Luteolibacter sp. LG18: one gene and its partner. The protein of the gene in region 1 interacts with the protein of each later gene in a pairwise test. Links are inferred from orthologs where the notes say so. Each region holds a gene or a part of one and is shown on either strand. Other genes may lie near its edges. The genes, in order: rlmB and llg_RS07325.

Evidence for each region.
Region 2: the proteins of rlmB (region 1) and llg_RS07325 interact in binary tests that used the Escherichia coli proteins (3 or more experiments, as listed by UniProt). The link is inferred for Luteolibacter sp. LG18 from one-to-one orthologs.

What each region holds. Positions count from the first base shown.
Region 1 is NZ_AP024600.1:916,849-924,690, reverse strand. Bases 2,127-4,899 are described here. They hold rlmB (23S rRNA (guanosine(2251)-2'-O)-methyltransferase RlmB), read right to left. Parts: upstream 3,930-4,899; coding sequence 3,324-3,929; downstream 2,127-3,323. Other genes in these bases: llg_RS03855 (neutral zinc metallopeptidase), read left to right, coding at 4,050-4,899; llg_RS03865 (hypothetical protein), read right to left, coding at 2,527-3,327; llg_RS03870 (hypothetical protein), read left to right, coding at 2,127-2,504. Also shown: llg_RS03880 (hypothetical protein), read left to right, coding at 1-6; llg_RS03875 (homoserine O-acetyltransferase), read left to right, coding at 202-1,353; more of llg_RS03870, read left to right, coding at 1,794-2,126; more of llg_RS03855, read left to right, coding at 4,900-4,904; llg_RS03850 (acylphosphatase), read right to left, coding at 5,115-5,390; llg_RS03845 (YhgN family NAAT transporter), read right to left, coding at 5,398-5,982; llg_RS03840 (hypothetical protein), read right to left, coding at 6,052-6,597; folP (dihydropteroate synthase), read left to right, coding at 6,679-7,527; llg_RS03830 (N-acetylmuramoyl-L-alanine amidase), read right to left, coding at 7,505-7,842. UniProt on the Escherichia coli protein: Specifically methylates the ribose of guanosine 2251 in 23S rRNA.
Region 2 is NZ_AP024600.1:1,743,913-1,751,896, reverse strand. The notes cover bases 3,521-6,435. They hold llg_RS07325 (NAD(P)H-hydrate dehydratase), read right to left. Parts: upstream 5,775-6,435; coding sequence 4,266-5,774; downstream 3,521-4,265. Other genes in these bases: llg_RS07320 (N-acetylmuramoyl-L-alanine amidase), read right to left, coding at 5,788-6,399; llg_RS07330 (hypothetical protein), read left to right, coding at 3,521-4,257. Outside these bases: llg_RS07345 (DUF1501 domain-containing protein), read left to right, coding at 1-935; llg_RS07340 (peptidylprolyl isomerase), read right to left, coding at 1,015-2,298; llg_RS07335 (HAD family hydrolase), read left to right, coding at 2,365-3,120; more of llg_RS07330, read left to right, coding at 3,184-3,520; llg_RS07315 (hypothetical protein), read right to left, coding at 6,489-7,361; llg_RS07310 (L-threonylcarbamoyladenylate synthase), read left to right, coding at 7,605-7,984. UniProt on the Escherichia coli protein: Bifunctional enzyme that catalyzes the epimerization of the S- and R-forms of NAD(P)HX and the dehydration of the S-form of NAD(P)HX at the expense of ADP, which is converted to AMP.

The DNA of each region.
Region 1 (7,842 bases):
AAGTAGCCGCGCGTCGCTGGCGGTCCCCGACTGCCATGAAGCCTGTGGAGGGGGCGCCTCATCGAGGTGGGTCATTCGAGGGCTTGGCTTGCGATTTGGCGATGGTTTTGGTTCCGGTCTTCCTGGCTTAGGAAGGGGCGAAACTGGACCGGGAGGCATGCGCTCTGGACTCCGGGGGGCGGGGCCACTAGCGTCCCGCGCATGTCGAATGTCACCACCCGCTTTTTCCGCACGGGAAGCGCCGCCGATCCGTTCCGTTTGCGTGACGGCGGGGAGATGGGCGAGGTGACGCTGGCGTATGAGACCTGGGGGACGTTGAACGAGGATGGATCGAACGCGATTCTGCTGTTTCACGCGCTTTCAGGCTCGCACCACGCGGCGGGGTTCAACCCGGACATCGAGGCGATCAATGGGATCTGGCAGCCGGAGCTGCACGAGGGCTGGTGGTCCGACATGATCGGGCCGGGCCTGGCCATCGACACGAACCGCTATTTCGTGATCTGTGCCAATTACCTTGGCGGCTGTTATGGATCGAGCGGTCCGACGTCCCTGGACCCGGAGACGGGCAAGCCGTTGGGATCGAAGTTCCCGCATGTGACCGCCGCGGACCAGGTGGAAGCCCAGGCGCGGCTGCTGGATGATTTCGGCATCGGAAAGCTGGTGGCGGTGATCGGACCGTCGGTCGGCGGCCTGTTGGCGCTGACCTTCGCGACGCGATTCCCGCAGCGGGTGGCGAACGTGATTTCGATTGCTTCCGGCTACAAGACCACGGTGTTGAACCGGCTGGTGTTGTTCGAGCAGATCCTGGCGATCGAGAATGATCCGAATTTCAATGGTGGCGATTACTACGACGCCGCTCCGCCGCTGTATGGTCTCGCGCTGGCACGTATGATCTCGCACAAGACCTTCGTGCACCTCGATGCGATCGAGAAGCGGGCGCGCCAGGACGTGGTGCAGCCGGACGACGTGCTGGCCTGGTACCGCGTGCGCGACCAGTTCCAGAGCTACATGCTGCACCAGGGGAAGAAGTTCGTGAAACGCTTCGATGCGAACACCTACCTGCGGATCAACGACATGTGGTCGCGCTTCGATGGGGCGCAGGAAGGGGACGCGGGTTCACCGGAGGACCTGTTCGCCCGCGTCAAGGATGCCGGCCAGAAGTGGCTGGTGTTCTCGATCGACTCGGACTTCTGCTTTTACCCCGAGGAACAGACGGAGCTGGTGAGTCACTTGGAGAGGGCGAAGGTGGATGTGATGCACATCACCGTGCACTCGGACAAGGGCCACGATTCGTTCCTGCTGGAGCCGAACCTCTACACCCCGCACATCGCGTGGGTGCTGGGGCGGTCTTGAGCGGGTTCCCGGAGGAGTGGTGAAGAGGGGGCGGGCAGCGGCGTGTCCCGGCTCCGCGGGTGGAATGGGAAATGGAATTCCGCGTGCCTTCGAGCTCGGCTGCGATCCCCTTCGGGATCGAATGATATTCCCGGCCTAACCGGAGGTGTCGTCGCCAAGGCTTCTCAACCTCCGGCTACTGGGGCTGTCATCCCATTCGGGATGCAGAGGCCAAGAGGTATATAAGGGCCAGGGCCGTGCCCCGAAGTGTCACCACTTCGGCTACGGAGGTGGGGATGCGTAAAACCCAGTAACGTGATGGGATACACGCGATCTCGTTAAGGTTGATTAAGGATTTTGGGTTGAAAGCCGGATGCGTTTGGCCGATTTTGTGCCCACGCGGTTCGGGTCCCCCACACCCCACTTCCGTTCCGCGGTTCACGTTCATCCCCCTATCCCCCATGAGCTTCCTCTCCCTCCCGGGATCCCTGTACCGTCGTGCCTTGGCCGTGCTTCTCCTGAGCCCCGCCGCCATGGCCGCCACCGTGTTCACCGAGAACTTTTCGAGCACCACCCTCGCCGATAAGCCGAACTCCTATCTGGGTGGCTACTACGGCAACCAACTGAACTTCGGTGAATGGGTGCGCTCCGGTCCGACGATCACGCTGGCCTCCGGCACCCTCCAAGCGGCGAGCGACAGCGGGTTCCGCAGCGCGGCGATCCTGCTTTCCCCTTCGCTGTTTCCGTCGGCCGGGCAATACACGCTGACGTTCGACATCGTCAGCTACACGGGTGACGCGAACGATACCGCCACCGTGGGGATCTGGACAGGCTCCGGTTACGATCTGACCAAATCCAGCGGGAATTCCCTGATCCTGAACACGCAGACGGGTCAGCTGCAGGCGCTGGGCAGCGCGGTGTCGAACCAGGTGGCATCCGCCACGTTCACTGGCACCGGCACGGGCATCACGATGGATTTCAACTACGACGGCGTGAGCACGGTGGCGTTGTTCTTCGGTGCGACGACCGGTGGCTATCCTTTCCCGACCGCTCGCTACGACAACGTGACGGTGACTTCGAAGGTGGCGGCTGCCGTGCCTGAGCCTTCAGTGATGGTCATCTCGGTGTTGCCGGTGGGGCTGGCGCTGTTGCGTCGCCGTCGTGCGGCTTGATGTGTTTCGTCCGCGCGGCGGTTCACAGCCGCCAGCGGGCGAACGGGGCCTCCAGCGTGCAGGTGTCGGTGCTCTCCAGCACGCGGGAGCAGGTGAGCCAGCCCTCGTGGATTTCCACGCAGGTGGCCTTGCCCGGAGGCAGGAAGGCGCCGGTGTTGATGATCAGTCGGCCGCGTCGCTGCCAGATGCCACCGAGATGGAAGTGGCCGATGATGACGATCTCGGCCTTGGGGAAAAAGCGCTCCGCGAAATCGGCGGCGGCTCCGGCTTGGCTCAGCCAAGCGTGGAGCATGTTGAGGGCCCGCTGCGGGGGATGGGCGGCTTCCCAGACGCGCTGCCAGAGTTTCTTGCCCTTCGGGAAAACCTTGGGGACGAGGTTGCGGGCGATCCGGCGAGCGAGACGCAGGCGTTCACCGGCATTGCAGGCGGCGGCATGGTGTTCCCGCCACAAATTCCGGATCATCTGCTGGCCGTGGATCGCCTCGCGGCTCCACGGCGAGCCATCGAAGAACAGGGCATCGCCATGGGTGATGAGGATGCGGCTTTCCGCCATTTCCAACCAGCCGGTGCCGGGCCAGCCGGGATCGTGGTTGCCGGAGAGAAACACCGGCTCCGCGCCTTCGCTGGCACAGAGGGCCCGCAGCTCGTCGAGCATGCGGGCGGATTTTTCACGGAAGGGCAGGGCGAGCTCCTGCCAAGTGTCGCCATTGAAGATCACGGTCCCTGCTCCGGCGATGAGCGGGCGCAGGGACTCCACCGTGGCGATCCGGGACACCCGGTGGCCGAGGTGGAGGTCGGACAGGATCCGGACCGGGCCCTTCATTTGCCGCCGCGGCGTTGGCGGACGGCTTCGTAGAGGCACACGCCGGTGGCGACGGAGACGTTCAGGCACTCGACCTTGCCGGCCATCGGGAGAGAGGCGAGGAAGTCGCAGTTCTCCTCGGTGAGGCGCCGCATGCCTTTTTCCTCGGCACCGAGCACGAGGCCGAGCGGGCCCTTGAGGTCGAGTTCGTAGATCGATTTGTCGGCGCGGTCAGAGGTGCCGACCAGCCACAGGCCGGCGGCCTTGAGCTTCTCCATGGTGCGGGCGAGATTGGTGACCTGCACGAAGGGCACATGGTCGGACGCGCCCACGGAAATGCGGCGGACGGTGTCGGTGATACCCACGGCCTTGTCCTTTGGGGCGACCACGGCGTGGACGCCCGCGCCATCGGCGGTGCGGAGGATGGCGCCGAGGTTGTGGGGGTCCTGGACGCAGTCAAGGATCAGGACGAAGGCGTCCTTTTTGTCCGCGAGGAGGGTATAGAGATCCTCCTCATCGAGCGAGGGTGTGGTTTCCTCGGTGCTGCGGACGTGGCGGTTGTCGCGGGCCTGGTGTTCTTGGCGGTCGTGACGGGAGGCTGGGCCGCGCGGGCGCTGTTTCATGGGCCGAGCATGGCGGCGGTGATGGTGGCGGGCAACACCGGATCGAACGGGCGGGCGGTTCGTGACTTGCCGAACGATGGGGGAGGGATGAAGATGGGCGAAACCGGTGCCCTTATCCTTATGAAACTGGACGACCTGCGGGAGAGCGACAATGTGGATGACAATCGCGGAGGCGGTGGTGGTGGCCGGGGTGGGATTGCCTTGGGTGGCATGGGCACGGTGGTGGTCGTGGTGATCCTGCTGCTGATGGGGAAGGACCCACGGGCGCTGTTGAACATGGTGGCGGAGCAAGGTGGGCCGGCGGTCACTGCTCCGGCCTCGCCGGGGGATGAGAAGATGGTGGGCTTCGTGAAGAAGGTGCTGGGCAGCACCGAGGACGTGTGGACCGTCGAGTTCCAGAAACTGGGGCGGCATTACGACCAGCCGCGGCTGGAGATTTTCACCCAGCGCACGCAGTCCGGCTGTGGGCTGGCGGATGCTGGGATGGGGCCGTTCTATTGTCCGGCGGACCAGAAGGTGTACATCGACCTGTCGTTTTACCGGGAGCTGAAGGAGCGTTTCGGCGCGCCGGGGGATTTCGCGCAGGCCTATGTGATCGCTCACGAGGTGGGGCACCACGTCCAGCATGAGCTGGGATTGTCACGCCCTCTGGACGAGGCGAGGGCCCGCGGGGCGAGCAAGTCCGAGCAGAACGCGCTGTCGGTGCGGCTGGAGCTTCAGGCGGATTTTCTGGCGGGTCTGTGGGCGCGGAAGCAGGACGACCGGAACAAGTTCCTGGAGCCCGGGGACATCGAGGAGGCGATGCGATGCGCACAGGCGATCGGGGACGACACGCTTCAAAAACAGGCGCAGGGCCGGGTGGTGCCGGATTCCTTCACCCACGGATCTTCGGCCCAGCGGGTGAAGTGGTTCATGAAGGGGTATCAGACGGGCGATATCCGGCAGGGGGATACGTTCAGCGCGCGGGATCTTTGAGGCGTGCAGGGAAGATTCGCGAACATCCATGTCGATCCGGTCGGCCCTTGAGGGGCTGGGGACTAGGATTCAGGGGCTAGGGTGAAGAGAAAGAGTCATCGGTGGTTCTTTCCCTCTCTGTACGGACCACCAGCAACTGGCGACTCAAAGCCATACTGGATCTGCACGGCTGTGCGGGAATCTTCCCACTCACAAGCAGGAATGCTTGTGCTACTTTTCGATGCTGAAGCCGCGGACGCCTTCGAGGAGCGGGATGGCCTCGGTACGGACGGTTTGGATGTGATGGGACACGGCGGATTCCTCGGTGATCTCCTTGAGGAAATCCTCGAGCTCTTCCTTCTCGCCCATCGCCTGCATTTCCACGGTGCCGTCCGGGAGGTTCTTCACCCAGCCTACGACCTCGAATCCACGGGCGAGATCCTTGGTGGTGTAGCGGAAGCCCACGCCCTGGACGCGGCCTTCGAAGATAACCCGTTTGGCAATCATGTGGCGCTCAGCGTGCGGTGTAGGCGGCGAGGCCGTCGAGGAACATTTGGACTGCGATGAGGATCAGCAGCAGGCCCATGAGGCGCTCCAAGGCGGCGGTGCCCTTGTTGCCGAGCAGTTTCAGGATCAACGGAGAGATCAGCAGGATGAAGGCGGCGGCTCCCCAGGAAATGCCCAGGGCGAGGGCGGATTGGCCGAGCGCGCCGGGGTATTTGTTTGAAAGCAGGAGCAGCAGGGCGATGGAGGATGGGCCCGCGATGAGCGGCACGGCGAGCGGGACGATGAACGGCTCCTCGTTGGTGGCGTCCTGCAGCATCGACTTCGCGGGGAAGACCATGCCCAGCGCGATCAGGAAGAGGAGGATGCCGCCGGAGATGCTGAGGGTGGCGGGGCGGACGCCGAGGATGGACAGGATGGTGGAGCCCGCGAACAGGAAGCCCATCAGGATCAGCAGGGCGAACAGCAGCTCGCGGATCATCACGCGGCGACGGCGCTCCGGCGGTACCTTGGCGAGCACGGTGTGGAAGATCACCATGTTGCCGAAGGGGTCGAAGACGAGAAAGAGCGTGAGCGCGGTGGCGGCGAGGTTCATGGCGGGAAAAAACAAATGCGGCGGGATCCTGTCCCGCCGCATTTGGAAAAAGGGGCTGTCAGGCGGGGTTCAGCGGCGACCGGCCGGCTTGGCGGGGGCGGCTTGCTTGAACGGGTTGTCCTCGGGAACAAACGGATCGATCTTCTTGCCCTTGTAGAGGTCGTCCGCGAGGGCGCCCTTCTGGGTGGTGATGGCGGTGGGGGCGCTGCGCTTGCCGTTCGAGTCGTAGGTGTAGGTGATGTAGCGCACCGGCATCTCCTCGCCGGTCTGCGGGTTGAGCCGTTTCGCGCGCGAGTCGAACATCGCCTCGGCCACGAGCTGGCCGTCGCTCTTGCGGTAGCCGTAGTTGACCTTGAAGAGCTCCTGGCGCTGGCCGTCGTAGATCTTGCAGCTCAGTGGGTTGGTGTTCTTGTCCATCCGGTAGATGGTCAGGAGCTGGAGGACGCCGCCGCCGGTGAAGGTCTTGGTGGTGAGGGTGAGGTTGTCCGGGCTGCGCTCGAACATGGTCCGGGAGCCGTCCTCGTGGCGCATCACGCGCACGTTCGGTCCATCCACGGCATTGAAATCCTTGTCCACCGCCGAGCACACGGCGGCCATTCCGAAAAGCAAAGCCACGACTGAATTCCGGATTGTCAGACCTATCATGGAGCGCAAGCTAGGGAGGGCCGCGTGTTAGCGCAAGCGGCAGTTTTTCCCATGAAATGGAGGATCAAAGGGCGTGAACTGGACCTCGCGCGACGCGGGGTGGTGATGGGGATTCTCAACGTCACGCCGGATTCGTTTTCCGATGGCGGGCGGCACGCGGCGGTGGAGGAGGCGCTGGAACACGCCCGGAAACTGATCGCGGAGGGGGCGGAAATCATCGACGTGGGCGGCGAGTCCAGCCGGCCGGGATCGGCGGAGGTGCCCGCCGCGGAGGAGATCGCGCGGACGGTGCCGGTGATCCGGGCGCTGCGCCGGGAGTGGGACGGGTTCATCTCGATCGATACCTGGAAGGCGTCCGTGGCGACGGAGGCGCTGGCGGCGGGCGCGGACATTGTGAACGACATTTCCGGCCTGACCGGCGATCCGGCGATGGCCGGGGTGTGCCGTGAGTCCGGAGCCGGGGTGGTGGTGATGCACATGCAGGGCACGCCCGGCACGATGCAGTTCGCGCCGCGTTACGACGACGTGGTGGCGGAGCTGCGGGCTTATTTCGCGGAGCGGCTGGCGACGCTGACGGCGGCGGGGCTGGATCCGGCGACCCTGTGCTTCGATCCGGGGATCGGGTTCGGCAAGGGCCACGAGCACAATCTGGAGCTGTTGCGGCACCTCGACCGGTTGGCTCCGGAGGGATTCCCGCTGCTGCTGGGGATCTCGCGGAAATCGTTCATCGGCCGCATCCTCGGCAGCGACCGGCTCGACGAGCGCGATTGGCCGACGGTGGCGATCACGGCGCACACCCGCGAGATGGGCGTGATGCTGCACCGGGTGCACGACGTCCGGCCGAACGTCGAGGCGCTGCGGATGGTGGAGGCGATCCTCAGGGTGCCGGTTTCTGGCTGACGGCGTAGCGGTATTTCACCACCGCATCGGTCAGCCCGGCGGCCACCGCGGTGCGGTAGTCGTCGTTTTCGATCAGGCGGGCCTCGTAGGGATGGGTGACGAAGCCGCATTCGACGAGGATGGCGGGGTGGCGCACGCCGCTGAGCACGCTCCAGCGGGCGCGCTTGATGCCGCGGTCGAAGCTGTTCGCGCCGAGGCGACGGAGCACGGAGCCGTGGGCGGCGGTGGCGAGGGCGATGTTGGCGGAGTCATGTTCGTTGCCATTGAACATGCCGAAATCGCTCGATTTGAGGCCCTTGCCGTAGTGGGCCACGC
Region 2 (7,984 bases), 830 kb from region 1 along the record:
GCTATCCGAATCCGAACCGCTCGCACTTCGTCTCGACCTCGATCTGGGAAACCGCCGATCCGGCGAACCGCTCGAACACCGGCTGGCTGGGCCGCTACTTCGACAACGCCTGCTCCGGCAGCGATCCGACCGTGGGCATCAGCTTCAGCAAGACCCAGCCGGAGGCCTTCGGCGCGGTGAAGAATCCCGGCATCTGCCTTTCCAGCCCGGAACTCTACCGCTGGATCAACGGCAACGACGACTCGAAGACCGCCGAGGAATTCTTCTCCGAGCTCAACCGCCCGGACACACCCGCGGAAGGCAACTCGATCGCCATGGCCGCGGGCGGCAAGACCGGCGTGGTGAGGGGCGAAAGCAACCTCGCCTTCCTCGAACGCGTGGCGCTCGATGCCCAGGTCAGCTCGGCGAAGATCCTCGAGATCGCCTCGAAGCACCGCACCAAGGTGCAGTACGACGGCACGCCCCTCGCCCGCAGCCTGAACCTGGTGGGCCGCATGATCGCCGGCAAGCTGCCGACCCGTGTCTTCTACGTCTCCCACGGCGGCTTCGACACCCACAACAACCAGATGGGCACGCAGGACCGGCTGCTGGGCCAGCTCGACAGCGCGCTGAAGTCCTTCATGGCCGACCTCAAGGAACAGGGTGCCGCCGACCGCGTGGTGGTGATGACCTTCTCCGAGTTCGGACGCCGCGTGGGCGAGAATGCCAGCGGCGGCACCGACCACGGCCAAGGTTCCTGCCTCTTCACCCTCGGCCAGGGGGTGAAGGGCGGCCTCTACGGCAAGTATCCCAGCCTCACCGACCTGACGCAGGGTGACCTGAAGTTCAACACCGACTTCCGCGGCATCTACGCCACCGTCCTCGAGGACTGGCTCAAGACCCCCTCGGCCCCGATCCTCAAGGGCAGCTTCAACAAGCTCGGGTTCATCGGCTGATCGGTCGATCGATCCCCCGGAAAACAAAATGGCGGCCTGCGGGCCGCCATTCGTGTTTCAAGGTTTCACATCCCGCGCCTCACTTCGGCAGCGGTGACCAGGAGAACTCGGTATTGTCCTCGTACGCCACCCACGGATTGCCGGTCATGATGTATTGGATGAAGCTGTAGAAGTAGCCGTCCTGAGCCCCGGTGATCACTCCGGCCTTGGTCTTGGCCGAGGACGACAGATGGAAGCGATACACACCGTCATTTCCCAGATCGACGATGACATCCCCCCAATAGCCGTCGGCGGAATAGCTGACTCCCTGGATCACGCCGGTCTTGGTTTCATTGGACGCGGTCTCGATCAGGTAGGTCTTGTCACCCGTGACATTGAAACGGAACAGGTAGCTGCCGGACTCGTTCTCGACGTAGAGCTGCGAACCCAGAAGGCCGCCGGGAGTCAAAAGGTCGGCGGGATAGGTCGCCACGGCGGCCCGGTGCTGGAGGGTATAGGTGACTTTCGCCGGGGGGATATTCGCCAGCATGGTCTTCAGCATCTTCTCGCCCGGTCCCATGTAGCGGCCGCCGGAGCTTTTCCAAGACGGGTTCGCGTCGGTGGCGTCATAGTAGAACAGGCGGGCCGTGCTCTTGGCCATCTGGTTGAAAGCGATGAACGTCCGCGCGTTGGGATCGGGTGCCGGGATGGTGCTGGTCCGGAAACGGGGAGCGGTGACCTTGGGAAGCGCGACGCGGGTCGCCACGAAACGAGTGGCATCCTGACCGACACGGCGGATCGCCACGTGCTGGATGGTCACCGGCGTGGTCGGCTTGTCGTTGGCATCGGTATCGACCGCCAGGATCGCCTCCACCACATCCTGGCCGGACACCACCTTGCCGAAGACGGTGTAGTGGCCTTCCAGATCCGGAATGGCGCCACCGGTGACGAAGAACTGGGCACCCGCGCTGTTGCGGCCCGCGTTTGCCATCGCCAGCACGTAGGGCTGGTCGAACTTGTAGCTCGCGGGAACCGCTTCCCGGAACTCATCCGGAATGTTGTAACCCGGACCATCCGAACCATCACCCGCCCGGGAGCCACCTTGGATGACCCGGAAACCCGCGTTGTCGACCACCCGGTGGAAGGTCAGGCCATCATAGAAGGGCTTGGCGGGGCGGATCGTCGACACGGCTCCGGTGGTTTCGTCCAACCACGTGCGCGTGCCTTCCGCGAGCGTGACGAAATTGGCAACGGCCTTCGGGGTTTCCGCGTGGTTCAACTGGCAGGTGAACGTCCCTTGGGAGGTCTGGATGTCCGCGAAGACCTGCGCGATGGCGGGCAACGGCAGAGCGGCGAGGGCCAAAGCGAAGAGGGTTTTCCGCATGGCGCGGAAGCTGCCTGCATCAACGCGAGCTTGCAAGTCGGGATTCTCCCGGAAAGCCTTCTCCACGTGCCATTTCCAACGGATACCACCCGCCCGCGCGGCATCGCGCTCTTCGACCTCGATGGCACCCTGCTGCCTTGGGATTGCCAGGTGCTGTTTTGCCATCGGGTGCTGCGCCGCGCTCCGTGGCGGCGGTTCTACCTGCTGGTGTTCCTGCCGTTCACGCCTTTCGCCAAATGGCTGGGAGCGGAGACGATGAAGCGCATTTTCCTGTGCTACCTGTGGCGGATGGAATCCTCCGAGCTGGTCTCGCACGCCCGGGCCTTCGCGCGGGAACTGCGGTTTTACCCCGAGGTCCTGGCGGAGCTGGAGCGCCATCGTGCAAAAGGCGACCTGCTGGTGCTCACCTCGGCGAGCCCGGAATTCTATGTCACGGAGATCGGCCGCCGCCTCGGTTTCGATCTCACGCTGGGCACCCCGGTGGAAATCCCAGACCGGCTGCCTTTTTTCCCGGACCTGAAAAACCACAAGGGCATGGCGAAGGTCGACCGCCTCCGGGAATTGATGCCGGACCGCTTCAAGGACGGCCATCTGAGAAACTCACACGGCTACACGGACAGCACCGCGGACCTGCCGCTGCTGGCGATCTGCAAAACCGCCACGTTGATCAATCCATCCGAGCACCTCACCGCGATCGGCCGAAAGCGAGGCTGGAACGTCACCCGGCCCACCCGCCCATGGAAGTCCAAGTGGGATCGGCTGCGACGCTTGGCGGCGCTGGTGGCCGGAATCGGCCGGAACCCGGGCGGTCTGGAGTCCTGAAGGCCGGACGGTTAGGCTTGCCGTAGCAATGGCGTTGACGAATGGTGATGGGAGACGCACCCCATGTCCTCCCAGCCTTCCGTCAATGTCGCCCGCCTGACCTATCTGTTGGTCTGTGAAGCCGCGGGCTTCGCGATCGCGCTGAGCACGCGGGGGGTCGAGCGCGGCGTGCCGATGTGGATGGGCCTGCTGGGCGGGCTGCTGGTGGCGGGCTTTTTCATCCTGGTGGAAACGATGATCCGCGGCTTCTCGCTGCGCGGGTTTTCCACCGCCACCTTCGGCCTGTGCGTGGGCCTGTTCTGCGCCTGGCTGCTGACCCGGGTGCAATTCTCGGCATTGATCGAACCGGCATTCCGCGACAAGGACCGGACGCCGCTGGAGCAAGCGGAGTTCGACCTGCTGGTGAACACGCTGAAGCTGGCGTTCGACGTGACCCTGTTCGCCAGTTTCGGATTCATCGGAGTGGTGCTGGCACTGCGCAGCAGCCGGGACGATTTCGCCTTCATCATCCCCTACGTGCGTTTTCGCCAGGATGCCTCCAGCGGCCAGCCGATCGTGCTGGACCCGGAGGCGGTGATGGATGGCCGGGTTCCGGCGATCCTGCGGGCGGGCTTTCTCCACGGTCGCCTGATCGTGCCGCGGTTCGTGCTGGAGGAGCTGCAAACACTGGCACATTCCCCCTCTGCGGCGCACCGCCAGCGCGGCGAGCGGGGGCTGGCCAGCCTGGAACAAATGCGCACCGCCAAGGATCTCCAGGTCACGATCCATGAGTCCAATGGCGCGGCCGCCAACGCCACCCTCAACAGCCGCCTGCTGGAAACCACCCGCCTGCTGGGCGCGCGCCTGATGACGAGCGACGACACGCTGAGCAAAGTGGCGAAACTTCAAAACGTCCCCGCGCTGAACATCCAGGAACTGGTGGACGCGCTCAAGCCGGTGGTCGCCGTCGGTGAACGGCTGCGGATCGCCCTGGTGCGCCCCGGCAAGGAGGAGCACCAGGCGGTGGGCTATCTGGCCGATGGCACGATGATCGTGGTGAACCACGCCGTGCAGAAGATCGGCTCCTCGGTGGACGTGCTGGTGATCAGCACGCTGCAAACGAGCGCCGGGACGATGATTTTCGCCGAAGCCGCCTGAACCCGGTTTCAGCGGCCGCGCTCCCGCCAATCGCGGAACGCGCCGCCGAGATGGGCCAGGGTATCGCTGGCGAGCAGGGACTCCTCGCTCGCTCCCGCGGCAATCGCCCGCTCCGAGCCCCGGCCGCAGAGCCATGCCCCGCAGGCGGCGGCTTCCAGCGGAGCCAGCCCCCCTGCCAGCAACGCGCCGATGACTCCCGAGAGCGCATCCCCCTGTCCGCCGGACGCCATGCCGGGTGAGCCGGTGGAATTGCACCACAACGGTTCACCCGCCGCGGTCACGAGCGTGCGGGCTCCCTTCAGCAGCAGCACCGGCGCATGGCGATCGGCGAAGGCCCGGGCCGCCTCTTCCCGTGGCAAATCGGCCAGATCGGGTGCGAGACGGCGGAACTCGCCGGGATGCGGGGTCAGCACGTGATGGGCTGGCAACTCCGGAAAGTCTCCCGCGATGGCGTTCAAGGCATCGGCATCGATCACCACCGGAACCGGGGAATCCATCAGTAGCCTGCGCACCAGGCCAGCCTCGACGCCGCCGAGACCGGGTCCCACCACCAGGCTGTCGTAGCGGAAATCCAACAGCTCCCTGGGATCACGGAGCGCCCGGACCATGACCTCCGGCGGACATTTCGCGGCGATCGCGGCATGGGCTTCTTCCGGAACATGCAGCGTCACCAATCCCGCTCCCCCGCGCAGGGCTCCGGTGGCGGCCAATACAGCAGCCCCGCTGTAGGCGGCGGATCCGGCCAGAATGCCGACCCGGCCAGCCCGGCCCTTGTGAAAATCGAATGGCCGCGGAGACAATGCTCCCGCCAGCGTGAACGGCGAGATCATCGCCATGTCGCCACCGGCCGGGACGGGCAGCTCCGCCACTGGCACCAATCCGAGCGCTCCCACCGCGTCCGCGGCACGTCCCATGAGCAAGCCGCGCTTCGGCACGCCGATGGTGAGGGTGAGATCCGCCACCACCGCGCCAGGATGGATTTCCCCGGTATCGGCATCGACCCCGGAGGGCAGATCCACCGCCACGATCCGGCCCCCCGCCGCCTGACGGAGCGCGCGCATCTCTTCCGCGAGCGGGGCGAGCCCGCCCCGCGGTCCACCCCGGGCCCCGATGCCCAACAGGCCATCCAACAGAATCAGCGGCAGACGTGCTGCCGCCGGATCCGGTGGTCCGTCCAGCCACTCGACTTCCCCGAGCGCGGCCAACATCGCGCGAGTGAGTTCCGCCCATTCCGATTGGGGCCAGGCCGCACGGATGGCGATCTTCCAACCCGCGTCCCTCAAGACCCCGAGCGCCACCAGGGCATCCCCGGCATTGTGGCCCTTGCCAAGGCACGCAATCGCGGTGCCGGGCTCGGGAAAGAACCGGGCCACCGCGTGGCCAAGGCCACGGCCGGCCTCGATCATCAACACGGAGGCGGTCGTCCCGCGTTGGAACGCCGCCTCTTCCAATGCCCGCATTTCATCCGCCGTCACCACGCCCATGCAGCCATCATAGCGCACGGGCAGGCAGGGCACAGGCGGAAAATCCTCAGCCGTCGCGGCGGAAACGCATCACCCCATCGGCGATGGCCTTCGCCAGCGAATCACGGTACCAGGCGGCTTTCATGCCCTGGCGCTCGGTGGGATTCGAAACGAAACCGCACTCCACGAGGATCGCGGGGCAGGTGTTGTTACGAATCACATAGTAGCGGGCGAACTTCGCGCCGCGGTCGGTGGCGCGCACCTTGCGGCAGATGTTCTGCTGCACCATCTGGGCGAGGTTCTGGCTCTCGGCACCGTTGGCGTAGTAGGTCTCCAGGCCACAGGCGCTGTCCCGGTAGGTGAAGTTGTAGTGCACCGCCACGAAGATCGCATCCTTGTAGCGCTGGGTGATGGCCACGCGCTCCGCCAGCGAAACGAAGTAGTCGCTGTTGCGCGTCATCACCGTCTTGAAGCCCATGCTCTGCAGGTAATTCTGGAGCCGGGTGGCGGTGTCCAGGCACAGGTGCTTTTCATAGACCTGGCCGAACTGGGCTCCCTTGTCGTAACCGCCGTGACCCGCATCGATCACGACAGTCCGGAAATAGCGCGCTTCCGCCGTGGCGGAGGTAAGCGCACCGACGGCCGCCAGGGCCAGAAGTCGCTTGAAGATCGTTCGCATAATACCTCGCGTTTTGAAACTGTTCAGGATTGTTAATAAAATTTACCGGAAAGTAAAGAATTTTTAAACAATTCTCCTTCCCTTCCCGTTCACTGGGTGATAACGGGCCGCTCCGAGATCTTGCGGGCGCGGGACTTCTCCATCTCCTCGGCCTTGGGATCGTACGGGATGCTGTTTCCAACCGCGACCACACCGTTGGGTTGCGTCATCAGCACCGGGTCTCCCGTCGCGCCACGGCGATGGAACTCACTGTTCACCAGCTTGCCCTCGGTATCGATTTCGCAGTGGGTCCACAGGGTCGGGGTGCTGAGGAAGAAGACGTGGAGGTTCTGGTTGCCGGCGACGGTGATCTGGGGCTTGCGGAACATGAGCGCATCCCCGAGCGGATAGGTGCGGATCGGCGTGCCGGTGCGGTCGTTGACCACCTGGACGTAGAGCTGGGTCTTCTGGTCGCCGGAGTAGTTGAGGACGCGGTACTCGCGGACCTTCGTGGCATCACCGCGGACGCCAACCTTCTGGCTCCAATAGGCGCGGCCGTTGGAGACATTGAAAAGCACGCGGTTGGAAGCGGTGCCTTCGGAGGTCTGGTCCGGCATGCGGATCAAGGCGTAGACGCTGTAGTTTCCGATCTCGGTGAGGTTGAACGCGGAGGAGAGATTCACCTGGCGGGCCATGCTCTGGCCCACGGGAATGCGGATGGCGCCGAAATTGAAGCGGCCGTAAGGAATGGCGGGCTCGCTGCCGGTGCGCTTGATGACGAAATCGAGCCACGGCTGGCGGTCGCTACCGACGAAAACGGCTTCCTGCCCGGAGTGGTTGGTGATGGTCACGGTGGCCTGAACCGACTCCCCGGCGACGTACTGGGTCTTCGCGATCGAGAGGGTCGCGGCGATCTGGCCGTGCGCCGCCGCAGCGGACACAAGCGCGAAGCCGCAGGAGACGAAAAGGGTGCGCAAGTTCATGGCTCCGCAGGCTTAGCGACGACAGGGGCGGGAGTCAACCCACGGGGGCCACCGTTAGAAGGGCGGCCGGAACAGGAGGAAGGAAGCGGCATGGAAGAGGGAGATTGGGAAAACAACGACGCAGGAAGCGGGCCTTGTTTGGGAAAATCCAGCGTCCGCGCTTTTCCCTCCCAACCGGGCCACCGGACACCGGCGGAAAATTCCGGTTTCCCGTGGGGCGGGTGCATCTGCTAAGGCTGCCCCGTGCCCGAGACCCGGATCATTTCCGCCAGCGACGAAGACATGAAGGAAGCCGTGCGCGAGGCAGTCGCCTTGCTCGCCCGCGGTGAAGTCGTGGCCCTGCCCACCGAGACCGTGTACGGCCTCGGCGCGGATGCCTTCAACCCGGAGGCCGCCGCCAAGGTGTTCGAGGCCAAGGAACGGCCGTCCTTCGATCCGCTGATCGTCCATGTGGCCCGCAAGTCCGACCTCCACCAGGTGGCGGAGGTGGATGAATCGATCCGCGACGTGGTCGAGAAACTGACGTCGAATTTCTGGCCGGGCCCGCTGACGCTGGTGCTGCCGAAGAAGCCGGAAGTGCCGGACCTGGTGACCAGTGGCCTGCCCACGGTGGCGGTCCGACT